Regions from separate parts of the Halomonas sp. 11-S5 genome, predicted to be linked through region 2. Evidence: predicted binding sites of a transcription regulator. Region 2 holds the regulator's gene; each other region holds the start of a gene.
What was found. Region 2 encodes sigma-54, which starts transcription at its own class of promoters, with help from an activator protein. Its sites were predicted from a motif close to TGGCACNNNNNTTGCTNT; they were not measured.
Positions count from the first base shown of each region.

Region 1: a site for sigma-54 is predicted at 5,481-5,498, ahead of OP497_RS06935 (ANTAR domain-containing protein). Genes of this name have one in related genera too.
Region 3: a site for sigma-54 is predicted at 3,967-3,984, ahead of flgB (flagellar basal body rod protein FlgB). Genes of this name have one in related genera too.

Region 1 is NZ_JARANW010000006.1:96,062-106,316, forward strand. Features, by position in the region: gene OP497_RS06920 (hypothetical protein) at 1-1,073, opposite strand, end outside; gene cobA (uroporphyrinogen-III C-methyltransferase) at 1,526-2,452, opposite strand; gene OP497_RS06930 (nitrate reductase) at 2,409-5,162, opposite strand; gene OP497_RS06935 (ANTAR domain-containing protein) at 5,539-6,138, shown strand; gene OP497_RS06940 (hypothetical protein) at 6,135-6,284, shown strand; gene OP497_RS06945 (FAD-dependent oxidoreductase) at 6,763-8,049, shown strand; gene nirB (nitrite reductase large subunit NirB) at 8,046-10,255, shown strand, end outside.
Region 2 is NZ_JARANW010000003.1:178,180-188,434, reverse strand. Features, by position in the region: gene OP497_RS03920 (calcium/sodium antiporter) at 1-393, shown strand, start outside; gene OP497_RS03915 (KpsF/GutQ family sugar-phosphate isomerase) at 433-1,428, shown strand; gene OP497_RS03910 (HAD hydrolase family protein) at 1,472-2,029, shown strand; gene lptC (LPS export ABC transporter periplasmic protein LptC) at 2,033-2,617, shown strand; gene lptA (lipopolysaccharide transport periplasmic protein LptA) at 2,614-3,144, shown strand; gene lptB (LPS export ABC transporter ATP-binding protein) at 3,144-3,869, shown strand; gene OP497_RS03890 (RNA polymerase factor sigma-54) at 4,012-5,436, shown strand; gene raiA (ribosome-associated translation inhibitor RaiA) at 5,596-5,904, shown strand; gene OP497_RS03880 (PTS sugar transporter subunit IIA) at 5,912-6,385, shown strand; gene rapZ (RNase adapter RapZ) at 6,440-7,360, shown strand; gene OP497_RS03870 (HPr family phosphocarrier protein) at 7,364-7,633, shown strand; gene pmbA (metalloprotease PmbA) at 7,639-8,979, opposite strand; gene yjgA (ribosome biogenesis factor YjgA) at 9,100-9,606, shown strand; gene tldD (metalloprotease TldD) at 9,728-10,255, opposite strand, start outside.
Region 3 is NZ_JARANW010000019.1:58,402-68,656, reverse strand. Features, by position in the region: gene OP497_RS13055 (hypothetical protein) at 1-138, opposite strand, end outside; gene OP497_RS13050 (EAL domain-containing protein) at 489-2,249, shown strand; gene flgN (flagellar export chaperone FlgN) at 2,313-2,762, opposite strand; gene flgM (flagellar biosynthesis anti-sigma factor FlgM) at 2,759-3,052, opposite strand; gene flgA (flagellar basal body P-ring formation chaperone FlgA) at 3,155-3,823, opposite strand; gene flgB (flagellar basal body rod protein FlgB) at 4,025-4,435, shown strand; gene flgC (flagellar basal body rod protein FlgC) at 4,451-4,858, shown strand; gene flgD (flagellar hook assembly protein FlgD) at 4,863-5,558, shown strand; gene flgE (flagellar hook protein FlgE) at 5,584-6,882, shown strand; gene flgF (flagellar basal-body rod protein FlgF) at 6,905-7,663, shown strand; gene flgG (flagellar basal-body rod protein FlgG) at 7,702-8,484, shown strand; gene OP497_RS13000 (flagellar basal body L-ring protein FlgH) at 8,579-9,226, shown strand; gene OP497_RS12995 (flagellar basal body P-ring protein FlgI) at 9,292-10,255, shown strand, end outside.

The DNA.
Region 1 (10,255 bases), on a different contig from region 2:
ACCCCGGCCGCGACGGACACGTTGGCCGCACCGGTAGCCAGGCTGGCACCGCCGCCATTGCCGCCGTTGCCACCTGCACCGCCGTTGCCGGCATAGGCATAGGCATCACCGGTGGTGGCACTGCCACCCCCACCGCCGCCACCATTACCGTTGCCGCCGTTCCCGGCTACAGCACCAGCATCACCACCGGAACCACCGGCGCCGGCTGTGGCCGTGCCAGTTCCAGTGCCGGTGCCAGTACCGGTGCCAGTACCTGCTCCACCAGTACCATTACCGGAACTTGCGTTGGCGCCGGAGCCTGAATCGGAAGCAGCATTCTGCGAGCCGCCTGCTCCCAGGAAGCCCCCATCACCGGCATCGTCATTTTCTGCATTGGCACCCGAAGCGGAGCCAGCTGATGTTCCTCCTACGCCTCCGCCTTGGCCGCTACCACCACCTAAGCCAGCACCGAGCCCGATACCGCCGGCATCGCCACCCGAGGCATCGGTTCCGCTAAAGGCACCAGCACCGCCGCCAGAGCCACCGTTTCCATTGCCGCCATTACCGCCGACACCGATGCCCACATTGGCGGAAAGCGCACCGCCACCAGCACCACCGGTCGCGCCGGTAGCACCCCGGGCGCCGTTGATGTTGATACCGGAACCAACCACGGTGGAGTTGAGCTCCTGCATGGAGATAACGCTGGTAGAGGTGTTGTAGGACTCGCTCATGGCCCAGGCGTCACCGCCACGGCCGGTGGAGCCTCCCGTGCCGCCAGCGCCAGATCCGGCAGCATAGCCACCGGTGCCGGCTCCGCCGGTACCACCAGCACCACCACCACCGCCGCCGAAGAGACCATCGGAGTTATCATCTCCGCCATCGGCATTGCCACCGGTACCACCACCGGCAAGACCCAGACCGAATCCGGCCCCACCATTGGCGTTGCCACTGGCGCCCCCCGTCGCGGTGGCCGTTGAGGTCACATCCTGATCTACATCATCGGCAGCACCAACGCTCGGGTTGGCGTGCGCCGTGGAGATGGCCATTACCATGGCCAGCAGAGGGGTACCCGCTACTACGAGATACTTTTTCATGATCATGTCTCCATTTGTTGTGTCTGCTGCAGCCTGCGAACTCGCGCCATCGCCCCAACCGTTCACGTCTGGACCCTTGAATGACGCTTCCTGCTCGCAGTCACCAACCCATCAGCATGATCCGTGCCAGCTGAGAATCCCCTGGATGTAATTGACTGTAAAAAAGGAAAATTTATAAATGCCAGCCACTTCCCCATCAGTGGAGGCATTGCAGCGGCCTTTTGTAACTGAATGGTTAGTGCCTCATCGGTGAAACACTAGATCGGTAAGAAAACCTGGAATGCCGTGCATTCTCTTCAGAAACAAGCCACTACCAACATCACATGAAGTGACTCGGTAGCGTTACAGTCCGGTATCGAAAAAAGACCGAGCCGACAATCGGTCGACTGGCTAAAGGCTGGCGACAGAAGAAGCCAGTGCAGCTGGTCTCTGGCTGCGAAGCCTGAAGAAGATCAGTAGAGGTGCTGCTCGAGAGCCGAATCACACGGCAGCGGATGAGTTGCCGCCATCCGCACCACGCTGCCCACCACGATAAGGCAGGGCGAGGGCAAGGGTTCGGCGGCGAGCCGTGCCGGCATGTCCGCGAGGTTCCCGACCAGCGAGCGCTGTTCGGGCAGGCTGGCATTGGCCACCAGCATCACCGGCCAGTCGTCGGGGAGCCCAGCCCCGCGTAACCCGTCGCAGATCGCCGATACCTTGCTGAGCCCCATATAGAACACCAGGGTCTCGTCCCGGCGGGCCAGCGAGGCCCAGTCGGGCTCAGCGTCTTCCCGGCAGCATTGGGCCGTGACGAAACGCAACTGCTGGGCATGGGCGCGGTCGGTGAGGGGGATGCCCATGGCGGCACAGGCCGCCGAGGCGGCGGTAATGCCGGGCACGATCTCGACCGGGACACCGGCTTCGCCCAGGGCGGCGAGCTCCTCCCCCATGCGCCCGAACACGCCCGGGTCCCCGCCCTTGAGGCGCACCACTGACTTGCCCTGACGCGCCAGCCTGACCATCAGCTCGCCGATCTCGGCCTGGGGTACGCTATGGTGACCGCGGGCCTTGCCCACGTCGTAGCGCTCCCGTCCGACGGGAATCAGCGCCAGCACCTCATCACCGACCAGGCGGTCGTAGACCACGGCATCGGCCTGCGTCAGCAACCGCGCGGCCTTGAGGGTCAACAGGTCGGCAGCACCGCTGCCGGCCCCCACCAGATAGACGCTGCCGTTACGGCAATCGCCATCCCGCGGCCCATCCGCGGGACGCGCTGCACTGCCGAAACGCTCGGCGAGCCAGCGGCCTGCCCCTTGGGCGAGGCGTGCCAGCAGCCTGCCCGCCATGCCCGATGCTTCAAGCGACATCGATGGTGTTGGGTTGCGTCTTGGCGAACGCATGGGCCCCCTCCTCTTCGGCACGTGGTTCGGCACTTTCTTCGATCAGGGATTTGAGTTCGGGAATGCAGCTGCCGCATTGAGTGCCGCAGGCCAGTCGGGCGCCCAGCGTCTCGACGCTGGCATCCCCCTCTCGGATGGCAGCGACGATGGCCCTCTGCCCCACCTGGTGACAACTGCAGACCAGCGGACCGCTATCGCCGGCCCCATCGTCGCAACCTGCGAGCAACCGGCGCCGGCGTCCGGCGTCCAGCCCCTCGCCCCCGGCCGCTTCGGCGAAGCGCTCGGTGAGCCAGGCCAGGCCGGGCAGCTCGGCGGGGGGGCCCACCATCAGCCACCAGTGCAGGCGCCCTTCCGCGATGCCGGCGGCGCGCCACCGTCCGCCATCCGGATCCTCGCTCCACAGCGTCGGCGCGGTCGGCAGATACGCCGCCAGCCAGGTCCGCCAGTCCGGTGCGTCCCCCGGGTGACCGGCCAGTTGCCAGCGCTCGGCATGGCTCAGGGGAATGCGCGCCCAGTAGGCGACATCACCACGGATCTCGCCACCCAGTGTCAGGTCGTTCGCTACCAGCAGGGTCGCTTCCCAGCTGGCCGCCAGCGGTGCGAGGGCGACCGCGCCTTGCTTGAGTTCCGGCTGGCCGGAGACGGGATCGAGATGGGCCTCGAACAGCGCTCCCGTCCGAGCCGTGCCGCTGAACTGGTCGGTCCAGTGGATGGGCACGAAGAGCTCGCCGCGACGCTGGGCCCGGGAGAGGCGCACCCGGCCGACGTAGTCGCCGCCGGCGCCGGAGAGCCGCGCCAGCTGCTGGTCCTCGATGCCCTGGGCAGCGGCATCTTCCGGTGCAACCTCGATGAAGGGTTCGGCACGGTGGTTCATCAGCCGCGGAGCCCGGCCGGTACGCGTCATGGTGTGCCACTGGTCGCGCACTCGGCCCGTATTGAGCCGCAGCGGACGGGCCGGGCTGAGCGACTGCTCGGGGCCGCGAGGCCGCACCGGGACCAAGTGGGCTCGCCCATCCGGGGTGGCGAAGCGGCCATCCTCGAACAGCCGGGCGGTGCCGTGAGGGGCGTCGGCCGTCACCGGCCACTGGATGGGGGCCAGGGCGTCGTAGGCCGCACGATCGAGGCCGGCCAGCGCCGAGATATCGAAGAGCCGTGCACTCTCGGCGGCGTTCTCGAAGGCCGACAGGCGGGCATGCTCGTCGAAGATCTCGCCGGGGTGCCGGTAGGCGAAGGCCTCGCCGACGCCCAGGCGCCTGGCCACCTCGACCATGATCCACCAGTCGTGGCGAGCCTCTCCCGGCGGCGGCAGCAGGCCTCGCTGGCGCGAGATGCACCGCTCGGAATTGGTCACGGTACCGTCCTTCTCGGACCAGCCCGTGGCCGGCAACACGATGTCGGCATAGGCCAGCAGGTCGGTGTCGGCCACGCACTCGGAGACGATCACCAGCGGGCAACGTGCCAGGGCGCGACGCACGCGGTTGGCATCGGGCAGGCTCACTGCCGGGTTGGTGGCCATGATCCATACGGCCCGGAGCTCGCCGCGCTCGATTGCCGCGAACAGCTCGACGGCCTTGTGGCCCGGTCCCTCGGGCAGGGTCGGCACCAGGCCGTCAGTGGTCCAGAAGCGCGTCACCCGGTCGAGGGCGCCCGGCGTGTGGTAGTCCATGTGGGCGGCGAGCTGGTTGGCCAGGCCGCCCACCTCGCGGCCGCCCATGGCATTGGGCTGGCCGGTGATCGAGAAGGGGCCGGCGCCGGGCAGGCCGAGCTTGCCGCCGGCCAGGTGGCAATTGATGATGGCGTTGGCCTTGTCGGTGCCGCTGGAGGACTGGTTGATGCCCTGGGAGAAGAGCGTCACCACGTGCAGCTGGCTGGCGAACCAGTAGAAGAAGGTCTCCAGGCGTTCCGCATCGACATCGCAGTCGGCGGCGATGGCCTCCAGCGTGGTATCGTCCCCCCGCGCCGCGGCCAGGGTCTCGTCCAGCCCCTGGGTGTGCTTCTCCAGGTAGACCCGGTCGAGCTTGCCCTGGTCGGCCATCCAGGCCAGCAGGCCGTTGAACAACCGCGCATCGCTGCCCGGTGCCACACCCAGGTAGAGGTCGGCGATCTCGCAGCTGTCGGTGACCCGCGGGTCGATCACCACCACCCGCATCAGGGGATTGCGGCTCTTGGCGGTACGCAGCCGCTGGTAGAGGACCGGGTGGTTCCAGGCCAGATTGGCGCCCACCAGCACCACAAGTTCCGCCTCCTCGAGATCCTCGTAGCTGCAGGGTACGGCATCGGCACCGAAGGCACGCTTGTGGGCCGCCACCGCCGAGGCCATGCACAGCCGCGAGTTGGTATCCAGGTGCGGCGTGCCGAGGAAGCCCTTGAAGAGCTTGTTGGCGACGTAATAGTCCTCGGTGAGTAGCTGCCCGGACAGATAGGCCGCCACGGCCTGGTCGCCATGGGCGGTGCGGGTTGCCTGGAGCCGCTCGGCCACGGTGTCGAGGGCGGTATCCCAGTCGACCTCCACGCCATCGACCCGGGGCCGTAGCAGCCGCCCGTGATCGCCCAGGGTCTCGTGCAGTGCCGAGCCCTTGACGCACAGCCGACCGAAGTTGGCCGGGTGGTCGCTGTCGCCGTCCACCCCGGTGAGACGGTCGCCCTCGAGCCGCGCCAGCACGCCGCAGCCGACGCCGCAGTAGGGACAGGTGGTTCGGGCCTGATGCATCTCGACCTCCTTTCAGGACTGCAGACGACGACGCCCACCGCGATTCCCGAGGGAATCCAGCGGTGGGCGTCGTTGCCGTGATGGGGAGGCGACACAGTGCCTCCCCGCTGATAAGGGGGAATCAAGCAATCCCCGTGCCAGCAAGCCCCTACTCCTTGGCACCTGGCGGCTTGGGTACGGAATCAGGCCCCGCGCCCTCGCCTCCTGCACCATGCCAGGGGCGCCATCGGCTTCACCTGCACCATTTTGGACCATATCGGCCGCCTAGCGGACACGACCCAGGGCCGCCGGGCCCCGTGCGACGGGTAACGCCGAGTCTGGAATGCATCTTGCAGCACTGCTGCCATCAGAAGCCGAGCCACGAGCGACACACCCTATGCCACCACCCCTGAAGATCCTGCTGGTCGACGACGAGGTCGTCCGCGCCGCCATGATCGAGGAAGCCCTGACCCGCCAGGGCCACCGGGTCATCTGCCGGTTGACCAGCCCGGCGAGCCTCAACGAGAGGGTCGCCTGCCACCAGCCCGATGTGGTGATCATCGACATGGAATCCCCCGACCGCGACACCCTGGACAGCATGGCGCTGCTAAATCGCGAGAACCCGCGCCCAGTGGTGTTCTTCGCCGACCAGCACGACCCCGAGACCATGCAGGCGGCCCTCAAGTCCGGCGTCAGTGCCTATGTGGTCGACGGCCTGCTCCCCGGCCGGGTCAAGGCGATCATCGAGGTCGCCATCACCCGCTTCGATGCCTTCCAGTCGATGCGCCAGGAGCTCGATCGCGCGCGCAACCAGCTGGTCGAACGCAAACGCATCGAGCGGGCCAAGGGGCTGCTGATGAAGCACCAGGACTGCGACGAGGATCAGGCCTATCGCATGCTGCGCAAGCTGGCCATGGACCGTGGCCAGCGGATCGCCGAGGTGGCCGACAGCGTCATCGATATTCTCGAACGCCTGCAGAAGGGGCCGCTCTCATGACCGCCACACCCTCACCGGAACTCACCCGCCTGACGCTGGGTTTCATCCCTCTGCTCGATGGCGCCCATATGCTTGCGCCCCTGCCGCTGGCCATGAGCCTGGGCTGGGGCGAGCGCCCTGCGAGATCCTGGCGCCCATCACCCTGAGCCGCAGCGGCAATACCCTCACCTTGTCGCCTGACCTGGCAGGCGCCAGCGGCGCCCGCCTCACAGAGGACCCCGCCGACAGCGGCTTGCCCCTGCCGCGGTGCTGCGCCCCGAGGCCGCCGGCCGTTTCGCCGAGCCCATCGCCCGGTACATGCAGGCTAACGGTCGGCACCTGGATCGCCGCACCCAGGAGGAGTGCTACAGCCCCGTGCATTTCGACGCCACCACGCACCACTGATGTGCAACCCCGCCAGAACAAGGCGAACTGGAAGCCGGAAAGACGTGACTCTATTGCACTGGAAATAAAGGAGAAATATAGATTTCATGGTCAGCTGGCCAGATTCTTGATGGTAACGGGAAAGCCGCGATCAATGGCGATCGCGCCATTCAATGACGAAGACGTCTCCGCGCTTCCCGATGTCGGGCAGCGTCGAGGCGTCTTTTTTTGTTCGCGCCTGTTCGCGAGAGAGGTGAAGCGATGAGTCACCGACATTCCCCGGCACCGATCGAGCACCTGGTGATCGTCGGCAATGGCATGGCCGGCCATCGGCTGGTCGAGGCCCTGGCCGGACACCCCGGACGACCGGCCCGCATCACCGTAGTCGGCGCGGAGCCCACCCCGGCCTACAACCGCATCCTGCTCTCGCCCTGGCTGGCCGGCGAGATGGATCGCGCGGCCCTGACCCTGCGCGAGGCCGACTGGTACGCCGAGCAGGGCGTGACATTGGTACTCGGCGAGCGGGTCAAGGGCCTCGATCGCCGGGCCCGCCGCCTCACCCTGACGAGTGGTCACGTCATCGACTACGACCGCCTGGTGCTGGCCACCGGCTCGCGACCGACCCTGCCGGCGGTCCCTGGCATCGGCCTCGACGGCGTGCACGGTTTCCGCGACCTGGACGATGCCCAGGCGCTGGCGGCGGCGGCCGGGACTGGCGGACGGGCGGTGGTCGTCGGCGGCGGCCTGCTCGGTCTCGAGGCTGCCGAGGGGCTACGCAAGCAGGGCATGGCCACCAGCGTGCTGCAGCGCTCATCGCGGCTGATGAACCGTCAGCTCGACGCCACCGCCGCCCAGCTGCTGGAGGCCGAGCTCGCCGGTCGCGGCCTGGCGGTTCACACCGACGCGCGGCTGGCCGCCCTGGAGGACGGCGGCGGCGGCCGGGTCGCCGCGGTGCATCTCGAGGATGGCCGCCGGCTGCCGGCCGACTGCGTGGTTGTCGCCGCCGGCATCACCCCCAACGTCGAGCCGGGACGCGGCGCCGGCCTGGTGGCCGACCGCGCCCTGGTCGTCGACGGGTTCCTCACCACCTCGGACCCGGCCATCCATGCCCTAGGCGAGTGCTGCCAGTTCCAGGGCACCACCTATGGCCTCGTGGAGCCGATCTGGCACCAGGTCGAAGTGCTGGCCGCTTACCTGTGCGGCGAGGCCGTGGCGGGCTACGAGGACGCCCCCAGCGCCACCAAGCTCAAGGTCAGCGGCGTGTCGCTCTATGCCTTCGGCCCCACCGCGCCGGACGACCACCACGAGGTCCTCAGCTACCACGACCCCGAGCAGGGCGACTATCGCCGCCTGCTGCTGCGCAACGGCCGCATCGACGGGGCCGTGCTCTATGGCGACACCGCCATGGGCGCCTGGTACTTCGCCCAGGCCCAGGCCGGGCGCGACCTCGGCCCCTGTCGGCAGGCCCTGCTGCTCGGCGCGGCCGATGCCGAGGCCCTGCTCGACGCCCACGCATCAAGGACCCACCCCCAGAAGGAGGCCGCATGAACAAGCCACGTCTCATCATCATCGGCAACGGCATGGTCGGCCACCACCTGGTCGAGCAGCTGGTCCAACAGGGCGCCACCGAGCGCTACGCCATTACCGTGTTCGGCGAGGAGCGCCACCTGGCCTATGACCGGGTGCATCTCTCCGAGTACTTCAGCGGCCGCAACGCCGAGTCCCTGGCGCTCTCCACCGGCGACTTCTACGCCGAGCACGGCATCGAACTGCGTCTCGCCGAGGCGGTCACCGCCATCGACCGCGACGCCGGCAAGGTGGTCACCACCGAGGGCCGCATCCCCTACGAGCGCCTGGTGCTGGCCACCGGTTCCTTCCCCTTCGTGCCGCCGATTCCCGGCAACGACCGCGACGGCTGCCTGGTCTACCGCACCCTGGATGATCTGGACGCCATCCGCAGCGCCGCCGAAAACGCCGCCACCGGCGTGGTGGTGGGCGGCGGGCTGCTGGGTCTGGAGGCGGCCAATGCCCTGCGCGGCCTGAGCCTGGACACCGCCGTAGTGGAATTCGCCCCACGCTTGATGCCCATGCAGGTCGACGCCGAGGGCGGCGAACTGCTGCGCGAGAAGATCGAGGCACTGGGCGTGCAGGTGCACACCGACCGCGCCACCCAGCGCATCGAAGACGGTGTGGACGCCGCGCACCGCATGGTCTTCCAGGACGACAAGGTGCTGGAGACCGACCTGATCGTGTTCTCCGCCGGCATCCGTCCCCGCGACGAGCTGGCTCGCGACTGCGCCCTGGAGGTCGGCGAACGGGGCGGCGTGGTGATCGACGACCGCTGCCTGACCAGCGACCCGGCGATACTGGCCGTGGGCGAGGTGGCGCTGTGGAACCAGAGCATCTTCGGCCTGGTGGCCCCCGGTTACCAGATGGCCAAGGTGGCGGCCGACACCCTGCTCGGCGGCGAGGGCGAGAGCTTCCGCGGCGCCGACATGTCGACCAAGCTCAAGCTGCTCGGCGTCGACGTGGGCGCCATCGGCGATGCCCATGGCAACCAGACCCCGGGGGCGCGGATGTTCCGCTATCTGGACCCGCTCAAGCAGGAGTACCGCAAGCTAGTGGTCTCCAGCGACGGCAAGCGCCTGGTCGGCGCCATGCTGGTGGGCGACAACGGCGTCTACGACACCCTGCTGCAGTACTACGCCAACCGCATGGAGCTGCCCGAGGAACCCGCCTCGCTGATCCTGCCCTCGAACGAAGGCGCGCCGACCCTGGGGCCCGATGCCCTGCCCGAGACCGCGACGATCTGCTCGTGTCACAACGTCACCAAGGGCGACATCTGCGCGACCCTGGATGCCGGCGCCAGCGACCTCGCCACGGTCAAGGGCGAGACGCGCGCCAGCACCGGCTGCGGCGGCTGTGCGGCGCTGCTCAAGAGCGTGGTCGACCACGAACTCGAGGCCCGCGGCGTGGAGGTCGACCCGTCGATCTGCGAGCACTTCGCCCACACCCGCCAGGGGCTCTATGACATCGTCCGCGTGGAGGGCATCAAGACCTTCGGCGAGCTGATCGACAAGCACGGCAATCCCGACACCCACCGGCCAGGCTCTTCATCAGCCCCGAAGCCAGGCTCTTCATCAGCCCCGAAGCCAGGCTCTTCATCAGCCCCGAAGCTAGGCTGTGACATCTGCAAGCCGGCGGTGGCCTCGATACTCGCCTCCTGCTTCAACGAGCCCATCACCGACGCCGCCCATGTCCCGCTGCAGGACACCAACGACACCTTCATGGCCAACATGCAGAAGAATGGCACTTACTCGGTGGTGCCGCGCATCGCCGGCGGGGAGATCACCCCCGACAAACTGGTGGTGCTGGGCCAGGTGGCGCAGAAATACGGCCTCTACACCAAGATCACCGGCGGACAGCGCATCGACCTGTTCGGCGCCCGCCTGGAGGACCTGCCGGACATATGGGGCGAGCTGATCGAGACGGGCTTCGAGACCGGCCACGCCTATGGCAAGTCGCTGCGTACCGTGAAGTCCTGCGTCGGCAACACCTGGTGCCGCTACGGCGTGGCCGACAGCGTGGGCATGGCGATCAAGCTCGAGCACCGCTACAAGGGGCTGCGCTCGCCCCACAAGCTCAAGTTCGGTGTCTCGGGCTGCACCCGCGAGTGCGCCGAGGCCCAGAGCAAGGACATCGGCGTGATCGCCACTGAGAACGGCTGGAACCTGTATGTGTGCGGCAATGGCGG
Region 2 (10,255 bases):
GCCAGCGAGCTGGCCCGAGGACTCGGCGTCAGCGAGCTTACGATCGGGCTGACCGTGGTGGCCATCGGCACCAGCCTGCCGGAACTGGCGGCCTGCCTGGCCAGCGCTCTCAAGCGCCACCACGACCTGGCCATCGGCAACGTCATCGGCTCCAACCTCTTCAACATGCTGACCGTGCTTCCGGTGCCGGCGCTGCTGGCCCCGGGCGCCACGGACCCCGCCGCGGCCGGTCGCGACTACCCGGTAATGCTGCTGCTGACCCTGGCCCTGGGGGCGCTGCTGCTGTGGAACCGCCGCGGCCACCTGGGGCGCCTGCCCGGGGGCCTGCTGGTGATAAGCTATGCCGGCTATCTGGCCTGGCTCGGCATCGCCGGCCCTTCCGCCGTCGGCTGACCCTTGAGTGAAACCCCACAACGGGCAACAATCACCGCCATGACCAATGACGCTCCCTCAGCGGCCGGCACGTCCCTCCTGCGCGAGAGTGCCCGCCGTACCCTGGAACTGGAACAGCAGGCCATCGCCGCCCTGGCCGGACGCCTCGACGATGCCTTCGACCACGCCTGCGCGCTGATCCTGGCCTGCCGCGGACGCGTGGTGGTCACCGGCATGGGCAAGTCGGGCCATATCGCCGGCAAGATCGCCGCCACCCTGGCCAGCACCGGCACACCGGCCTTCTTCGTGCATCCCGGCGAGGCCAGCCACGGCGACCTGGGCATGATCACCCCCGGCGATGTGGTGCTGGCCCTCTCCCATTCCGGCGAGACCGCCGAGGTCACCGCCCTGCTGCCCCTGCTCAAGCGCATGGGCACGCCGCTGATCAGCATGACCGGCCGACCGGGCTCGACCCTCGGCCGCCATGCCGACGCCCACCTGGATGCCGGCGTCGAGCGCGAGGCCTGTCCGCTGGACCTGGCCCCCACCTCGTCCACCACCGCCGCCCTGGCGCTCGGCGACGCCCTGGCCGTGGCGCTGCTCGAGTCACGCGGCTTCACCGCCGAGGACTTCGCCCTCTCCCACCCCGGCGGCAGCCTGGGCAAGCGCCTGCTGCTGCGGGTCGCCGATCTGATGCACGAAGGCGTTCGACTGCCCAGGGTCGACCTGGGCAGCCCGCTGCGTGATGCCCTGCTGGAGATCACCCGCCAGGGGCTGGGCTTCACCTGCGTGGTCGACGCCGACGGACGCCTGGCCGGGGTCTACACCGACGGCGACCTACGCCGTACCCTCGACCAGCACAGTGACCTCTCGGGCCTCACCGTCGACGATGTCATGACCCGGCCCGGCAAGCGCATCGCCCCGGACACCCTGGCCGCCGAGGCGGTACGCATCATGGAGGACAACCGCATCTCGGCGCTGGCCGTGGTCGATGCCGACGGCCGCCCGGTCGGCGCCCTGCACATGCATGATCTGCTCGCCAGCGGCGTCATCTGACGCCCTTTACGCCCACCCCAAGCCCCAGACTGCTGGAGACACCATGAGCCTCGATTCCCCTCCGCTCGACAGCCAACTCATCGACCGCCTGCGCCGCGTCCGCCTGCTCGCCCTGGACGTGGACGGCGTACTCACCGATGGACGCCTCTACTTCCAGGCCGATGGCGTCGAGATCAAGGCCTTCCACACCCACGATGGCCATGGCATCAAGCTGGCGCAGCGTGCCGGCATCGTGGTGGCGCTGATCACCGGCCGCGATTCGCCGATGGTCAACCAGCGTGCCGCCGCGCTGGGCGTCAAGCATGTCTTCCAGGGGGCCGAGAAGAAGCTCAGCGTGCTGCGCGAGCTGTGCCGCGGCCTGGGGCTGGAGCTCGAGCAGGTCGCCTACTGCGGCGACGACATGCCTGATGTGGCCGCCATCCGACGCGCCGGAGTCGGCATCAGCGTGCCTGGCGCGCCGGCCTATATCCGCCAGCATGCCGACTGGGTTACCGAAGCCGTGGGTGGCCATGGCGCCGTGCGCGAGATCTGCGACACCCTGCTCCAGGCCCAGGGGCACTGGGACGCCGTACTCGACACCTACCTGCACGGCACGACCTGAGCCATGCGCTTGCCGCGCCCTGGCTTTCGCACCGGCCTGTTGCTGCTGCTGCTCGCCCTGGGCGGCGGACTGGCGCTGCTCGACCTGCGCGACACCCCGCTCCCCGGCCCCGTGCCGGGGGGCGAGGCCGGCGAGCCGGACTACTACCTGGAAGACGCCAGGCTGACCCGCTTCGATGCCCAAGGACGCCCCCACCAGCGGCTCGACTCGCCGCGCCTGACCCACACCCCGCATGACGACGTCACCCGTCTGGAGCAGCCGCAGGGACGGCTGCTGGACGACTCGGGACGGGTCTGGCTGGCCAGCGGAGAGCGCGGCACCCTGGGGACGGGCGGCAACCCACTGACCCTCTCCGGCAATGCACGACTCCTGGCCCCCGCCGAGCGCTGGCAGCTCGACACCGAGGTGCTCCACTTCGACGCCGACAGCGGCCATGCCTGGAGCGACACCCCGGCCCAGCTGCGCCAGCCGCCCCAGCGGATGCGTGGCGAGCACTTCGACGCCTGGATCCATGACAACCGCGCCCGGCTGACCGACAATGTACGCGGCCACCATCCGCCCGACACCCGCGAGGAGCCCGAGTCATGACGCCCCCCCCCTTAGCCCCCTTGCTGACCCTTGCTATGGTCGGCTTGCTGATGGGCAGTGCACCAACCCTGGCCCTGGAGGGCGATGCCAGCGCCCCGGTCGAGGTGACGGCCGACCGTCTCGACCTCGATGATCGTGCCGGTACCGCCGTCTACACCGGCGACGTGGACATCCGCCAGGGCAGCATGCAGCTGACCGGCGCCCGGGTGGAGATCCAGCGCAACGACCAGGGCCAACTGGCTCGCGCCACCGCCACCGGCGAACGCGCCTACATCGAGCAGAAGCCCGCCCCGGACGAGCCTCTGGTCCGCGGCTGGGGGCGCACCATCGTCTACCATGTCGCCGAGCGCCGCATCGAGCTGATCGACCGGGCCGAGCTGCATCAGAGCGGCGATACCTTCGACGGCGGCTACCTGGAATACTTCCTCGACCGTCGCGTGGTCCAGGCGCGCGCCGAGGCCGAGGGCGTTAATGAACGCCAGCGCGTACGCATGACCCTGGAACCCGAGCAGCAGGACGGCCAGTGATGAAGACCCTGAGCGCCCTCCATCTGGCCAAGAGCTACAAGCGACGCCGGGTGGTGCAGGACATCAGCCTTTCCATCGAGCAGGGCCGGATCGTCGGGCTGCTCGGCCCCAACGGGGCCGGCAAGACCACCTCGTTCTACATGATCGTCGGACTGGTGCGGGCCGACGCCGGGGAAGTCCGTATCGACGACCTCGACCTCTCCACGGCGGCCATGCACGAGCGGGCACGGGCCGGCATCGGCTACCTGCCCCAGGAGGCCTCGATCTTTCGCAAGCTGTCGGTCGCCGACAACATCATGGCGATCCTCGAGACCCGCAAGGAGCTCGACCGCGCCGCTCGCAGGGACCATCTCGAGCAGCTGCTCGAGGACTTCCACGTGACGCATATCCGCGACAACCTCGGCATGAGCCTTTCCGGGGGCGAACGCCGCCGGGTCGAGATCGCCCGTGCGCTGGCGACGGAGCCCGCCTTCATCCTGCTCGACGAACCCTTCGCCGGGGTCGATCCCATCTCGGTGGGCGAGATCAAGGGCATCATCCGCCAGCTCAAGGCCCGCGGCATCGGGGTGCTGATCACTGACCACAACGTCCGCGATACCCTGGACATCTGCGATACCGCCTACATCGTCGGTGACGGGCGCATCATCGCCAATGGAGATCCTGAAACGATCCTCGCCGACCAGCGGGTCCGCGAGGTCTACCTGGGCGAGGACTTCCGTCTCTGACCACAGTCACCTGATATATCTGTCGTTATTCCGCGACGGCATGAAGATTGCGCATGGCACGATTGTTGCATTTTTTGCGCTTGCAAGCCCCCCGACCAGCGGCTAGGGTTGGGGTTTTCGGCAAGTCGAGGGCACTCGTCTCATGGCCATGAAGGCGTCCCTGCAACTGCGTGTCGGTACCCAGCTGACCATGACCCCCCAGCTGCAGCAGGCCATCGCGCTGCTGCAGCTCTCGACCCTGGACCTGCGCCAGGAGATCCAGCAGGCGCTGGAATCCAACCCGATGCTCGAGGTCGAGGATGACTTCGGCGAGCAGGCGGTGAGCGAGGCGACCGACGAGGAGTGGGCCAGCGAGATCCCCGACGAACTCAGCACCGACAGCGACTGGTCCGACACCTACCAGGACCTCGGCACCGCGCCCACCGGCGGCAGTGGCGAGGGCCCGGACTTCGAGCGCCAGGCATCGGGCCAGAGCCTCCAGGGCCACCTGGCCTGGCAGCTGGCCATGACCGACCTGGACGCACGCCAGCTGCACATCGCCGAAAGCCTGATCGACGGCGTCAACGGCGACGGCTACCTGACCCAGCCCCTGGAGGATATCCGTGACGGCCTCAGGGCCCAGGGCCTCGACGGCCTCAAGACCCGCGAAGTCGAGCAGGTGCTGCTGCGCCTGCAGCAGTTCGAGCCCACGGGGGTCTTCGCCCGCGACCTGCGCGAGTGCCTGATGCTGCAGCTGGCTGCCCTGCCCGACACCACCCCGCTGCTGCCGCAGGCCCGCCGCCTGATCCGCCAGTTCCTAGAGGCGCTCGCCGGCGACGATCGCCGCCTGCTCAAGCGCCGGCTCGGCCTCGACGACGACGCCCTGAACACGGTGATCAAGCGGGTGCGCTCCCTGGACCCGCGCCCCGGCAGCGCCTTCTCCGATAGCGATGGCGCCTATGTCATCCCCGACCTCATCGCCCGCCACACCCGCGATGGCTGGCAGGTGGAACTCAACCCGGAGGCCATGCCGCGGCTGCGCATCCAGCCCGACTATGCCGCGTTGATCCGACGGGCCGACAAGAGCGAGGACAACCAGTTCCTCAAGGACCACCTGCAGGAGGCGCGCTGGCTGATGAAGAGCCTCTCCAGCCGCAACGACACCCTGCTGCGCGTGGGCCGCGAGATCATGGTGCGCCAGCTCGACTTCCTGGAGCGCGGCGAGGAGTCGATGAAGCCGCTGATCCTGGCCGACATCGCCCAGGTCGTGGAGATGCACGAATCGACTATCTCGCGGGTCACCACCCAGAAGTTCATCCACACCCCGCGCGGAATGTTCGAGCTCAAGTACTTCTTTTCCAGCCAGGTGGGGGGCAGCGGCAGCGAGGGCGATGCCCACTCCAGCACCGCCATCCGCGCGCGCCTGCGCAAGCTGATCCAGGACGAGCCGCCTCGCAAACCCCTCTCCGACAGCAAGCTGGTCACTCTGCTCGACGAAGCCGGCATCAGCGTCGCGCGGCGCACGATCGCGAAGTACCGCGAAGCGATGGGCATCCCCTCCTCCAGCGAACGCAAGCGGCTGCGTTGAGGCGCTCCCGCAGGCCCCGGACTTCCTCCTCTCGCGTGGCCGCAAGCGGTTGAAATGACGCCGGTCATGCGCCTTTCGAATCCCCTCGGTCGAGGGGCTATGCAGAACAGCAAAAAGGGTTACAATCGACCCATAACCCGAAAGAGCAAGGAGCGTGTCATGCAAGTCAACATCACCGGCCATCATGTGGAACTGACCGACGCCCTGCGTGACTATGTGCAAGAAAAGCTCACCCGCGTGGAGCGCCACTACGACAATATCACCAACGTGCAGGTCACCCTCTCCGTGGAGAAGGAGCGCCAGCAGGCGGCCTGTACCCTGCATGCTGCCGGTGCCGAACTGCATGCCGAAGCCATGGACAACGACATGTACGCGGCCATCGATGCGCTGGCCGACAAGATCGATCGCCAACTGGTCAAGCACAAGGAAAAGGCCCAGGCCCGCGCCCAGGGCGCCGGTGCCCGCTGATTCCGTCATGACACTGGACGCCATCCTGCCCCCGGAGCGCACCCTCTTCGATGTGCCTGGAGGGAGCAAGAAACGCGTGCTGGAGTTCTTCAGCACCTTCATCGCCCAGAACACGCCCAGTCTCGACAGCCAGGAGGTCTTCAGCCGGCTGATCGGGCGCGAGCGGCTGGGGAGTACCGGTATCGGCCACGGGGTCGCCATTCCCCATGCCCGTAACCCCCACTGCAAGGCCCCCATCGCCGGCTTCCTCAAGCTGGCCGAACCGGTGGACTTCGACGCCATCGACGGTGAGCCGGTCGACCTGGTGTTCGTGCTGCTGGTGCCCGAGGAAGCCGACGAGGCCCACCTGGCCCTGCTCGGCCAAGTCGCCAGCGTGATGAACGATGCCGACACCCGGGCCGGGCTGCGTCACAGCACCAGCCAGCGCGAACTCCATGAACGCCTCACAGAGGCGATCCGACGACAGGCCTCGGCCGGCTGAGCCCTCCCGCCTAGGGGGCCTCTGCCCGGCCATACCCACGACCAGGAGACCCGCATGCAGCTTGTGATCATCAGTGGCCGGTCAGGCTCCGGCAAGTCGATCGCGCTGCAGGCGTTGGAAGACCTGGGCTACTACGCCATCGACAACCTGCCGGCCATGCTGCTCGGTCCGCTCGTCGATGAACTGCAGGATGACCGCTCGCTGCGCTCCTCGATCGCCGTCAGCATCGATGCCCGCAATCTGCCCGCGGCCCTGGAGCGCTTTCCCGAGCTGCTCGAGGAGCTGCGGGGCCGCCGGGTCGACTGCCAAGTGGTCTATCTGACCACCGACGTGCGTGTGCTCCTCGAACGCTACTCCCAGACCCGCCGCCGACACCCCCTGACCCGCGGCAGCGACATGACCCTTGCCGAGGCGATCGATACCGAGGAGCACTCCCTCTCCGAGATCCGCGACCTCGCCGACCTGGTGATCGACACCACGCGCCTCTCGGTGCACGATCTCCGGGGGCGCATCACCGACCAGGTCGCCGGCCACCGCGCCGAGCGGATGACCCTGACCGTGGAGTCCTTCGGCTTCAAGCGCGGCGTGCCGCTCGATGCGGACATCGTCTTCGATGCCCGCTGCCTGCCCAACCCCTACTGGGATCCGGCGCTGCGTGATGCCACCGGGCGCGACCCTAGCATCATCGCCTTCCTCGACGGCTACCCGATCGTCGGCGAGATGCTCGACGACATCCTCGCCTGGGTGGAGCGCTGGCTGCCGCACTACCAGGCCAGCCAGCGCAGCTACCTCACCGTGGCCATCGGCTGCACCGGCGGCCAGCACCGCTCGGTCTACCTGGCCGAACGCCTCGCCGATCAGCTGGCGAGCCGGCATGCCGGAGTGCGGCTGCGCCATCGTGAACTAAGGGTGCAAATCACCCTCCCCGCCGACCAGGACGTGGCCGGGGATAAACAAGAGCAGGAAGGAACCTGACGCGTGCCGAGTCGCAAGCTGACCCTGACCAACCGGCGCGGCTTGCATGCCCGCGCCGCCACCAAGCTGGTGCAATGCTGCCAGCCCTTCGCCGCCCGGGTCACCGTATGCCGCGGTAGCCAACAGGCCGATGCCGACAACATCATGTCGCTGCTGATACTCGCCGCCCCCTACGGCACCGAGCTCGAGGTCTGCACCGAAGGGCAGGACGCCGAGGCGGCCCTCGAGGCGATCACCCGACTCTTCGAGGCCCGCTTCGAGGAGGACGGCTGACGGCGTCAGCCACCCGCCACCATCATCTCGTCGACCAGCCAGCTGCCGGTATGGATGCTGCCGCGAGTATCGATATCGTCGCCGACGCCGACCAGGCCCTGGAACATCGTCTCCAGGTTGCCGGCGATGGTGAACTCCTCCACCGGATGCTGGATCTCGCCGTCCTCGACCCAGAAACCGGCGGCGCCACGGGAGTAGTCGCCGGTCACGCCATTGACCCCCTGCCCCATCAGCTCGGTGACCAACACGCCGCGGCCCATGCGGGCGAGCAGCGCCTCGCGGCTCTCCAGCGGTGCGGTGATGCGCAGGTTGCGCGCCCCCCCGGCATTGCCGGTCGTCTCCAGGCCCAGCCGCCGGGCACTGTAGGCCGAGAGCATGTAGCTGGCCAGGCGGCCGTCGCGCACGAAGACATTGTCGCGGGTCTGCACGCCGTCGCCGTCGAACGGCGAGCTCGCCATGGCGCCGACTTCCATGGGCCGCTCACCGAGGCTGAACCACTCGGGAAAGAGCGGAGTATCGAGCCGATCGCACAGGAAGGAGGCCTGGCGATAGAGGGCGCCTCCGGCGATCGCCCCCATCAGGTGGCCGATCAGGCCACTGGCGAGGGTCGGGTCGAAGAGCACCGGCATCCGCCCGGTGACCGGCCGACGGGCACCCAGGCGTCGCAGCGTGCGGTGAGCAGCACTCTCGCCCACCGCGTCGGCGGCGGCCAGATCGCGTGGGTCCCGGGCGCTGGTGTAGTCATAGTCGCGCTGCATGCCGTTCTCGTCCTCGGCAATCAGCATGCAGGAGAGCGAATGGCGGCTGCCGCGCTGGCTGCCCAGAAAGCCGTGACTGTTGGCATAGACGCGCACTCCCTCGCCGCTGGAGAGGCTGGCCCCGTCGGAGCTCTTGATGCCCGCCATGCCGCGGCCGGCCGACTCGCAGCGCAGGGCCAGATCGGTGGCCGCATCGATGGACAGCGGCCACGGATGGTGGACATCGAGGTCCGGCAGCTCGCTGGCCATCCGTCGCGCCTCGGCCAGGCCCGAGGCCGGATCCTCGCCGGTGTGACGGGCGATGGCCAGGGCCTTCTCGACCACGGCACGCACCGAGGCCTCGCCGGCGTCGCTGGAGGAGGCACTGCCCTTGCGCTGCCCCACATAGACGGTCACGGCGATCCCCTGGTCCCGCGACAGCTCGACCGTCTCCACCTCGCCCTCGCGGACACTGACGCCGACGCCCTGGTCGACGCTGGCCCCCACCTCGCAGGCATCGGCCCCCAGCCGACGGGCCAGGTCCAGGGCCGTCCGGGCGCGACTCTCCAGCAGGGTCTGCTGCGCGGCGGCATCGAAAGCCTGTGTCATGAACGTCTCTCCTCACTTGGTCGGCCATCGGGCCGGCCCTGTCGATGGTGCATTGTCCAGCCCCGTGCCGCGGGCTGATATACTAGTGCGCAATTCGATCCCGACTGAAGTGGAACCGGCATGACCCAGGATGACCTCTCCCCGGCCGACGAGCGGCCCAGCAAGTCCCAGATCAAGCGCGAGATGCAGGCCCTGCAGCAGCTCGGCGAGCAGATCATCGCCATGAGCGATGCCCAGCGCGCCCGTTTCCCGCTCTCCGACGACCTGCTGCATGCCATCGAGGAGACGGCACGCATCAAGGCCCGCGAGGCTCGCCGCCGCCACATGCAGTACGTCGGCAAGCTGATGCGCGGCGAAGACCTCGACGGCATCCAGGCGGTGTTCGACGCGATCGAGAACGAGACGCTGCGCCGCGATCATGCCTTTCATCGCCTCGAGAAGTGGCGCGACCGGCTGATCGACGAGGGCGACGACGCCGTGGAGACCTTCGTCGACGAGTTCCCCGAGGTCGATCGTCAGGCCCTGCGCCAGCTGATCCGCAATGCTCGCCGCGAGCGGGAGCAGGACAAGCCCCCGACCAACGCTCGCCGACTCTTCCGGCTGATTCGCGATACCGCCGGCCTCTGAAGCTGGAAGCTTTAAGCCGGAAGCTGGAAGTTACCAAAGCCCCGTCAAACCATGACTTCTTCCCGCTTCCAGCCGCGAAGCGGCGCTCTTCAAGCTTACAGCTTACAGCTCCCCGAAGGGGTCATGACTGGGTTCCCCCCACGGTCAGTTCGTCGAGCTTGAGCGTCGGCTGTCCCACGCCCACCGGCACGCCCTGCCCCTCCTTGCCGCAGACGCCGATGCCGGTGTCGAGTTCCATGTCGTGGCCGATCATCGAGACCCGGCCCATGGCCTCGGGGCCGTTGCCGATCAGGGTCGCCCCCTTGACCGGCGCGGTGATCTTGCCGTCCTCGATCAGGTAGGCCTCACTTGCCGAGAAGACGAACTTTCCGGAGGTGATGTCCACCTGGCCGCCGCCGAAGCTCACCGCGTAGATCCCGCGGCGCACGCTCTTCAGGATGTCCGCCGGGTCATCGTTGCCGGCGCGCATGTAGGTGTTGGTCATGCGCGGCATCGGCAGGTGGGCGAACGACTCGCGCCGCGCGTTGCCGGTCGGCGCCATGCCCATCAGCCGGGCATTGAGCTTGTCCTGCATGTAGCCGGTCAGGATGCCGTCCTCGATCAGGGTGGTGCTCTGGCCCGGGGTCCCTTCGTCATCGACGGAGAGCGA
Region 3 (10,255 bases), on a different contig from region 2:
GACCAGCACCGGGAGTGGCTTGCTGCCTGGGGTGCTCACCTGAAGCGATGCCCCGCCGGGTTCGATCAGGGCCTCTAGCAACGCCTCGATCTCGGTGGGGCTCTCCACGCGGGTATAGCCATCCTGTTGCTGCGACATCCTTCCCTCTTGCTCGCCGGTTGGTCCTACACCTTGTATCGGCCGTTCCTCTGCTGTCTTGAGGCTTGGCAAACCCGGCTCCTCAAGTCTGGGGTCAGACGGTCGATAGCTAGGGGTTGTGGACCTGCGCTTTGAGTATGCGACGAAGGAGCCTGCCCCTCACACCTGGGGGTGATGTGTTTCAGCCATGTCTCTATTCCGCAGAGACAGCGGTGCTCCGCTCGGCAGTGGTCTCGGGCCCTGTCCTTGAAAATGGAAATGAGGTATTGGTTTGTGGGCGGTGGTGAAGATTGCTTGATTCTTCTATTTTCCAAGAAAATTAAGGTCCGTGACCTTCCCGGGAGTTATTCATGTCCGATGATGGTGCTGGATCACCGCCACAACACCCTTCCGGGAATGGCGTGAAGGACGACTCGATTCTTGATCGCCACCCCGCCTTGCTGTCTCGACTCGTGCTGGAGCATGCCCCGATGGCCCTGGTGGCGCTCGATGTTCACGGCAAGGTGACATGGGCTAACCCCAGTTTCCTGGCGTTGCTCGGGTCGGTGAAGGAGAGGCTGATTGGCAAGCCGTTGACCGATATCATGCGTATGGTGTCGTGGCTTCCGGTTCCGTATGAGAGTGATGCTGAACTGGCCACGCAGCAGTGGCAGCGTATCTGGTTGGCCAGTGAGGGGATCGAGTCGTCCAGAATGGTACTGATGTCTGAGATGACCCCTGAGCCCGCTCCATCCGGGGTTGCCAGGATGCTGGCGTTCGTGGACCTCCGGGCAGGTCAGGCTGGAGAATTTCCACCGTTCTCGGATCCACATACGGGCCTTGCGAGCCAATGGGTTTTCGAGGACCGTCTACGTCACGCCATTGAACGCGCTGATCGGCACGACCAGCGCTTGGCTGTATTGCTGATTCGGCTGGACCGTGCCGACGATGTCCGGCAGGTCTATGGTGAGCCGGTGATGCAAGCGTTGCTGCCTCAGATCAGCCGTCGGCTGACGAGCACCCTGCGCAGTGAGGACAGCATTGCCTATCTCGGTGGCGATCGCTGGGGCGTGCTGATAGAGCATCCGGTGTCCCCGGAGAGCCTGCAGTCTGCTGCGCTGCGGTGCCTGGAGGCTATGGAGGCGCCCTTCACGTTGGGCCGTCCGCCGTTGCTGCTTACCCTGTCCATCGGCATCGCCATGTTTCCGGACAACGGCAGTTCACCGGAGCAGTTGATGGAGAGCGCCGGTCAGGCGCTGGTCAAGGCTCGCCCTGGAGGTCATGCGTTCTTCGACCAGGGCCTCAAGCGCCAGCTCTCGCAGCGCATGGCGCTTCGGCACTGCCTGCAGGAGGCGCTGCTGTGTCCCGACCGTCATTTCGATGTGGTCTACCAGCCTCAGGTTGATCTGGAGAACGGCTGTTGCGTCGGTGTCGAGGCACTCGTGCGCTGGCGACACCCTAAGCAGGGGGTCCTGCAGCCTGACGCCTTCTTGCCGATGGTGGCCGAAATGGCGCAGATGGTCAGGCTCGACCGTTGGGTCATCGAGCAGGTCATTGCTCAGCACCAGCGCTGGCAGTCAGAAGGGTCGCCCCTGGCGGGCCTTAGGATATCCATCAATCTTGATGCAAGCCTGCTGGAGCAGGCGGTCTTCGATGGCCGTCCACTTGATCGCTTCCTGCGTCAGTCGTCTGGTGAGCTGAATTGGTTGAGCCTGGAGGTCGATGGAAAGGTGCTCTCCGAGCAGGCGGAAGTCCATGGCCTGTTGCTGCGTCGTCTCTCCAGAATGGGGGTTCGTTTGGTGGTCGATAACCTGGGGGGTGCCCCCGTGGACTTGATACGCCTGGCGATGCTTCCGGTTTCCCATGGAAAGATCGGACGTGAGCTAGTGCATGGCCTGGCGGATAGCAGCTCGTTTGCCCGCCAGGCGCTGAGTGCGCTGTCGCAATGCCTGAAGGCATTGCAGCTGGAAAGCGTCATGGTGGGGGTGGAAACGGCCGAGCAGCTCACAGCAGCGCGGAACAAGGGGCTCGATCAGGTCCAGGGAAATCTGCTTGGCTTGCCGATGGCGGCTGGCGAGCTGGCAAAGTGGCTAGGACGTTATCCCGATCTGCAGGTGCTCTCGAAACCATGAGTCTTGAGTAGAAGAGCGTCGGAGGGTAGGCGCGTGCAGGGCTGGTTGCGTGCTGCCATGCGATCAAGCAGAGGTGTTCAGTCGTCTCTGGCCTGATGTCGTGCGGCCGTCGGGTGTGTACACGGGCTTCTCGGCGATGCGGTGAATGTAGTCCAGCATCTGCTGATTGTGCGACATGCGCAGGCTTACCAGGCGACCGTTGCGGTCATTCAGGCGGGCAGTGTGTGCCGCCATCTCAAGGGTGGCCTGCCACTGGGTGAGGCAGCCCGCATCTTCGGCCGCCAGACGCGCACCGTCGCCGCCAGTGGTATAGCCAAGCCTCTGCTGGATCCGGGCACGAGTCGACTCGGTTTCCTCGAGGCTGGCTAGCAGGCGTGACTTTTCCTGCGCGATCTTCTCGAGTTGTGGGCCATCGATGGTTCCGCTGAGCAGCTGCTCCTGTTCGTTTTCGAGCAGGCGGGTCAGTGCCCCCAGTCGAGACCGCTGTTCCTCGAGCAGGCGGCGAAGGCTCATTCGTTGGCGTCCTTGCTGTTCAGCAGATCCTGGACGCTCGCAATCAGGCCATCGGCAATGCGGTCGGCCCGCATGTCCAGTCGGCCCTCGCGGATGGCGTCTCGAAGCTCTTCAACACGCACCGTGTCGATGTCCTGACTGCTGTCCGTGGCGGCCTGGCTCAGGTGGGTCGTGGCTGACGGGCCGTCATCCTGCTGGTGGGCGCGATCTGACCCCTGAGTCTTGCGGGTGTCGTCACGCGGCTCCGCCTGGCCAGGACGCTGCAGGGGATGGTGGTTGTCGATTTTCACGGTGATGGCCTCGTGACCGATGTGGTAATGAAGGGTATCGGCCGTCGATTCGATAACTTTAACGCGGTGTGACGCTCAGATGCGAGTGTGCTGCTGGTGAGCTTAAAAGTCCACGGTCATGCGCCCCTCGCCAACGACCCTTGCCTCGAGGATCTCGCGATCAGGGAGTCGCACGCGGACACGCTCCCCCTTGCCCCCCGGCTCCAGCGCCTCAGCCTCTCTTGCGATCCGGAATCCCGCTCCTTGGGCCTCGATCACCACACGCTGCCCTCGCTTGACCAGCTGGCGGGGACGCAGATGGTGACGCTGCAGCGTCATGCCCGCGGCGAGCGGGCGGGTAGCTTGCTGGCCGATCGCCTGGCCCGGATCGAGGATGGTCTGCTGGGGCAGTTGCCCCAGGCTCCCTTGCCGTTCGGTCAGATGTTCGGGTCGGATGACCTCCCCGGCGCCGATATCACGAGCAAGCTCGACATAGTTGCCGGTGACATGGATCTCGGCCTGAAGATAGCGCACCTGTCGCCCCTGGTCGCCACAGCGCACGCCTACCGAGACGCGTCCGACCGGTCGTGAGGAGGCATTGGGTAGAAAGGGGGTGGGGTGCTCGCAGGTTGGCAGGCTGGCGCGTGGCGGATGAACCTCGATCACGACCTCGTCGCCTGAGGCCCTGGCTTGCTCGTAGAGGAAGGCGTGAATCTTCGCCAGCAGGGCATCTTCTCCGGCCTGGCTCGGTCCTGCCAGCAGCAACAAGGTCATCGCCAGCAGGTGGGCCATATGCCGGGCGGAGCGTGACGATAGACAATGTCGGAGCATGTCGAGGCCAGGTTGGGTGACTGATGCCACGATTCTAGCGACTGTCATCTTCGATGAAACTCGTGAATTGGCAACCCGAATGACGACTGTTCGGGCCTTTGTCATGACACGAGCTTGGCTATTCTCCATAGTCGACTCATACCTTTTCTGGGGAGTGCCGGGATGATCGATCGGCTCGAAGCCTCTTTGAACTTCCATCAGCAGGCCCTTGGGCTGCGTCAGGAGCGCCAGAAGGTGCTGGCCAGCAATATCGCCAATGCTGATACGCCGGGCTACAAGGCCCGGGACATGGACTTTGCCAGCGAGTTGAAGAAAGCCGTCAAGCAGGGCGGTGATGGCAGCGGACTGGCCCTGTCGAGGACCTCCGCGCGTCACATCGAGGGCCAGGGGCTTCCAGGTTCCTCGCGCGGACTGCTGTATCGGGTGCCCGACCAGCCAAGTCTCGATGGCAATACCGTGGACATGAATCGTGAACGGACTCAGTTCGCTGACAACTCGGTCCGTTACCAGTCGGCGCTGACGATTCTCAACAGCCGCATCCAGGGCCTCAAGAAGGCCATGCAGCCCGAATAATCCAGGAGTGACCGCATGTCGATGTTCTCCATCTTCGATATCTCCGGCTCGGCCATGAGCGCCCAGTCACAGCGCATGAATGTCACCGCCAGCAATCTGGCGAACGCGGACAGCGTGTCGGGCCCTGACGGAGAGGCCTATCGCGCCAAGCAGGTCATGTTCGAAACCCGCGCACAGTCGCGCGACGGCATCGGAGGGGTCGGTGTCCGCGAAGTGGTCGAGGATCCCTCACCCATGCGCATGGAGTATCGGCCGGGCCACCCCCTGGCGGATGAGGAAGGCTACGTGACCATGCCCAATGTCGATCCGGTGGGCGAGATGGTCAACATGATCTCGGCCTCGCGCTCCTACCAGGCCAACGTCGAGGTCATGAATACCAACAAGCAGCTGATGCTCAAGACACTGACATTGGGCGAGGGGTAAGCACATGGCGACCACCATCGACAGCAGCGTGCTCAACAGCCTGAATACCGGCGGACCATCAGCAAACCAGGCCAAGAACCAGTCCGCCGACTTGCGCAACAATTTCATGACCCTCCTGGTGACTCAGTTGAAGAACCAGGATCCCCTCAACCCGATGGACAACAACGAGACCACCTCGCAGCTGGCCCAGATCAATACCGTCAGCGGCATCGAGGAGCTCAACCAGTCCCTGAAGGACATCGATGGCCAGATCAATGCCGGCCAGGCGCTGCAGGCCAGTGGCCTGATCGGTCAGGGCGTGCTGGTGCCGGGCAACCGGGTTCTGCTCAACCACGGCGAGACCGGTGAAGTGAACACCACCCCCTTCGGCATCGAGCTCGATGCCCCCGCCGACAACGTGAAGGTCACCATTACCAATGGTGCCGGAGAAGTGGTCAACCGCTATGACATCGGGGCGGTGTCTGCCGGCGTTGAGTCCTTCCGCTGGGATGGGTTGACCAGTGAGGGGCAGAAGGCCGCGGACGGCTCCTATCAGGTCAGCATCGAGGCGACTCGAGGGGACAAGCCGCTTGCCGCCGAGACCCTCAACTACGCCATGGTCAATGGCATCACGCCGGCCGATGAGAATGGCACCTTCTCGCTGGACCTGGGGGCCATCTACGGTCAGGTCGGTATTGCCGACGTCAAGCAGATTCTCTAGTAGCCTCGTTCCAGACAACAGAAGAATGATCCGCAGGGGAAAAGACATGGGATTTTCACAAGCACTGAGTGGGTTGAACGCCGCCGCCTCCAGCCTGGACGTCCAGGGCAACAACATCGCCAACTCCCAGACCGTGGGCTTCAAGAGCAGCAACGCCCAGTTTTCCGATGTCTTTGCCAACTCCAAGGTCGGCCTGGGGACGCGGGTTTCCACCGTGTTACAGGACTTCAGTGAGGGCAATCTGGAAGCGACCAGTCGCAACCTGGATCTTGGCATCAGCGGTCAGGGCTTCTTCCGTTTCCAGCAGGCAGGGCAGGTGGTCTACTCCCGCAACGGCCAGTTGACCATGACCCCGGATGGCTACCTGCAGAACTCACAGGGCGCGCGCCTCATGGGCTTCGGGGCCAATGCAGCAGGGGACGTGCAGCGCGGTGGCCAGCCCGAGATACTACGCGTGGCGGCCGACGAGATGCCGGCCAGTGCCACCACCCAGGTGGCCACCACCTTCAACCTGGATTCGCGCGTCACCGACCAGGATCTACGGCAGACAACGCTGCGCACCGACAGTGCCACCCCGCCGGCCACTGAGAACATCGAGTATCATTTCTCGAACAACTTTACGGCCTATGACTCCCTGGGCAATCCACGCAATATCAGCGTCTACTACGAAAAAACAGGCGCAAATAACTGGACAGCCCGTATGGCGATGGACGGTCAGGCGCTGATGGACAATGCCGCCCCACCTGCTGTCGAAGAGTATGACCTTCTGTTCGATGTAAACGGCCAATTGCGTGCCGGCGTAGGTGACGTCGACGCAGATGGCAATATCGCGGGTGGCATTCCCTTCTCCTCAGCTGACTTCATGGCAAATGAGCCAGCTGATCTGAATTTTGCCATGAACATTGCCGGTTCCACCCAGTTCGGCAATACCTCGACCACCAGCTCCCTGACCCAGAATGGCTACACGTCCGGCGCCCTGATCGGCATCGCCATCGAGGACGATGGCACCGTCACCCGCAACTACGCCAACGAGCAGTCGCTGGCGGCGGGGCAGGTCGCCATGGCCAACTTCCGCAACCCGGAGGGCCTGAAGCCCGAGGGTGACAACGCCTGGTCCGCCACCCAGGCCTCCGGGCAGGAGCTGGTTGGCCCTCCCGGCACGGGGCTGCTGGGCACGATCGAGTCCGGCGCGATCGAGACCTCCAACGTCGACATGGCGAGCGAGCTGGTCAGCATGATCGTGACCCAGCGCGCCTACCAGGCGAACTCCCAGACCATCAAGACCCAGGACGAGGTCCTGCAGACCGCCATCAACCTGCGCTGATCGCGTCGACGGAGTTTGACCCATGGATCGCATTCTCTATACCGCCATGAGCGGCGCCAGACAGAGCATGGAGCAGCAGTCGGTGGTGAGTCACAACCTCGCCAACGTCGATACCGCCGGCTTTCGTGCGCAGCTTCACGCCATGCGCGCCGTGCCGGTGCAGGGCGACGGCGTGCTGCCCACCCGCGTCTCGGTGGCGGCCTCTACACCGGGCGTAGATCTCTCGGCCGGCAGCATCAACCAGACCGGGCGTGCCCTGGACGTGGCCATCGACGGGCAGGGGTGGCTCGCCGTGCAGGCACCGGACGGCGGGGAAGCCTATACCCGCCGCGGTGACCTTCAGGTGGACGGCAATGGCCTGCTGACCAGTGTCGGCCGCCCGGTGATGGGTGACGGCGGTCCCATCCAGCTGCCGCTGGGCGCGCAGGTCTCCATCGGGGCGGATGGCACCATCAGTACCATCGGCGCCGGGGAGGATCCCGATGCCTTGGTGCCGGTCGGGCGTCTCAAGCTGGTCAACCCGCCCGAGGGGGAGCTTGCACGCGGCGATGACGGGCTGTTCCGCCCCGTCGGCGGGGCGCAAGACGCGCCAGCGGCGCTGCCGGCCGATGAGAACGTGCGTCTCGCCAGCGGGGCGCTGGAGAGCAGCAACGTCAGCGCCGTGGACGCCATGGTGTCGATGATCGACGTGGCGCGCCGCTACGAGATGCAAACCAAGGTGATCAGCACGGCCGACGAGAACGCGCAGCGTGCCAACAGCCTGCTGTCGCTGCAGGGTTAAGCACCAGAGTCGTCACCTACTATCGAGAGGAACCCGGAATGATCAAGTCACTCTGGACCGCCAAGACAGGCCTGGAATCGCAGCAGGTCAAGCTGGATGTCATTTCCAACAACCTGGCCAACGTCAGCACCAACGGCTTCAAGCAGTCTCGCGCCGTGTTCGAGGACCTGCTGTACCAGAACATGCGACAGCCCGGTGCCCAGAACAACATTCAGGACCGCCTGCCCTCGGGGATGCAGGTGGGTACGGGTGTGCGCCCCGTGGCCACCGAGCGGCTGCATACCCAGGGTGGGCTGGAGGCGACCGGCAATTCGCGGGATATGGCCATCAATGGCAACGGTTTCTTTCAGGTGCTGATGCCGGATGGCTCCACCGCCTATACGCGGGACGGCAGCTTCCAGCTCAATGAAAATGGCCAGATGGTCACGGCCAACGGCTATCCGCTCGAGCCGGCGATCATCGTGCCCGACAACGCCCTCTCGGTGTCCATTGGCGAGGATGGCGTCGTGACCGTCACCGAGCCGGGTAGCAGCCAGGACAACCAGGTGGGCCAGATCACCCTGTCCACGTTCGTCAACCCGACCGGGCTCGAGAGTATGGGAGGCAACCTCTATGCCGAGACGACCTCCTCCGGGCCGCGCAACGAGTCCATGCCCGGGATGAACGGTGCGGGTCGCCTCTTCCAGGGCTATGTGGAGACCTCCAACGTCAACGTGGTGGAGGAGATGGTCAGCATGATCCAGACCCAGCGGGCTTACGAGATCAACAGCAAGGCGGTGCAAACCAGCGACGAAATGCTGGCGCGCCTGACCCAGCTGTAACCAGGAGTGGCGCGGCATGCTGGGGCAGAGAATGGTGGGGCGGAAAACTGACGGGCGGTGGCGCTGCAAAGGCGAGATTGGCGTGCGGTTACTGATGGTGGCCGTGGTCCTGATGGTGCTGGGAGGTTGTGCGCAGATCCCGCGTGCCTCGGTAGTCGGTGAGCAGGAGCGTATCGAGATTGCCGACCGTCCGGCACCCCGTGCCAATGGCTCTATCTATCAGGCTGAGCGAGGCTATCATCCCCTCTTCGAAGATCGCCGCCCGCGGATGGTGGGGGATATTCTAACCATTGTCCTGGACGAAGAGGTCAGTGCCAGCAAGAACAGCCAGTCCAACGCTGATCGAAGTGGTTCATCCAGTCTCGACCTGGCACAGCTGCCAGACGCCCTGGAGACGTTGGCCGAATATGGCTTCGATGTCAGTGGTGACAGCGACTTCAGCGGTGGCGGCGGGTCCGAGGCCAATAACTCCTTCACCGGCACCATCACCGTGTCGGTACTCGAGGTCATGAACAACGGCAACCTGCGGGTACGAGGCGAGAAGCAGATCGCCATCAATCAGGGAACCGAATTCATCCGTTTCTCGGGTGTGGTCAACCCACGCACCATCACGGCCCAGAACACCGTGCTCTCCACCTCGGTCGCCGATGCGCGTATCGAGTACGTCGGCGACGGCTATATCAACGAGGCGCAGCACATGGGCTGGCTGCAGCGCTTCTTCCTCAACGTCTCGCCCTTCTAGGTGGTGGCATGATGCGTGTTGAAAGTTTAGCGAGAAATCCTTTCGCGCGGCTCCTGCTGTTGGCCATGGTCGCGCTGATTGCCCTGCCGGCCCACGCCGAACGAATCCGCGAACTGGCGTCATTCAGTGGCGTGCGCGACAACGTGCTGGTGGGCTACGGGCTGGTGGTCGGCTTGGACAACTCGGGTGATCAGACGACACAGGCGCCGTTCACCGGCCAGAGCCTGTCCAACATGCTCTCGCAGCTGGGCATCACCGTGCCCCCGGGGACCAATATGCAGCTGCGCAACGTGGCAGCCGTGATGGTCACTGCTGACCTGCCCCCATTCTCGCGTCCCGGTCAGCGTCTCGACGTGACCGTCTCCTCCGTGGGCAATGCCCGCAGCCTGCGCGGCGGCACGCTGTTGATGACGCCGCTCAAGGGGGCCGATGGCAATACCTACGCCATCGCCCAGGGGAATCTGTTGATTGGCGGGGCCGGGGGCCAAGCCGGTGGCAGCAGCATCCAGATCAACCAACAGGCCAGCGGTCGTATTGCCGGTGGGGCCATGGTCGAACGCGAAGTGCCCCTCGATCTGGGTGCCAATGGTGGAGTGCTCGAACTTGCGCTCAATGAAACGGATTTCGGAACAGCCCAACGTGTGGTGAGCGCGATCAATGCCGAGTTCGCTCGCCCGGTAGCGGCGGCCCGCAATGGTCGGGTCATCGCCCTTGACGGCCCGCAGAATGCCAACTCGCGCGTCAACTTCATGGCGCGTGTCGAGAACGTTCAGGTCACGCCCACCGAGGCTCCCGCCCGGGTGGTGCTCAACTCGCGCACCGGCTCCATCGTGCTCAATGGCAACGTGAGGTTGCGCCAGGCGGCCGTGGCCCACGGCAACCTCTCGATTGTCATCGATACCGATGTGGGCGTCAGCCAGCCGAATCCCTTCGGGGGTGGCGAGACCGTGGTGGTTCAGGACACCGAGATCAGCGTCGAGCAGCAGCCCGGCACTCTCAAGGTCGTGGAGGGCGCGGACCTGCTGGAAG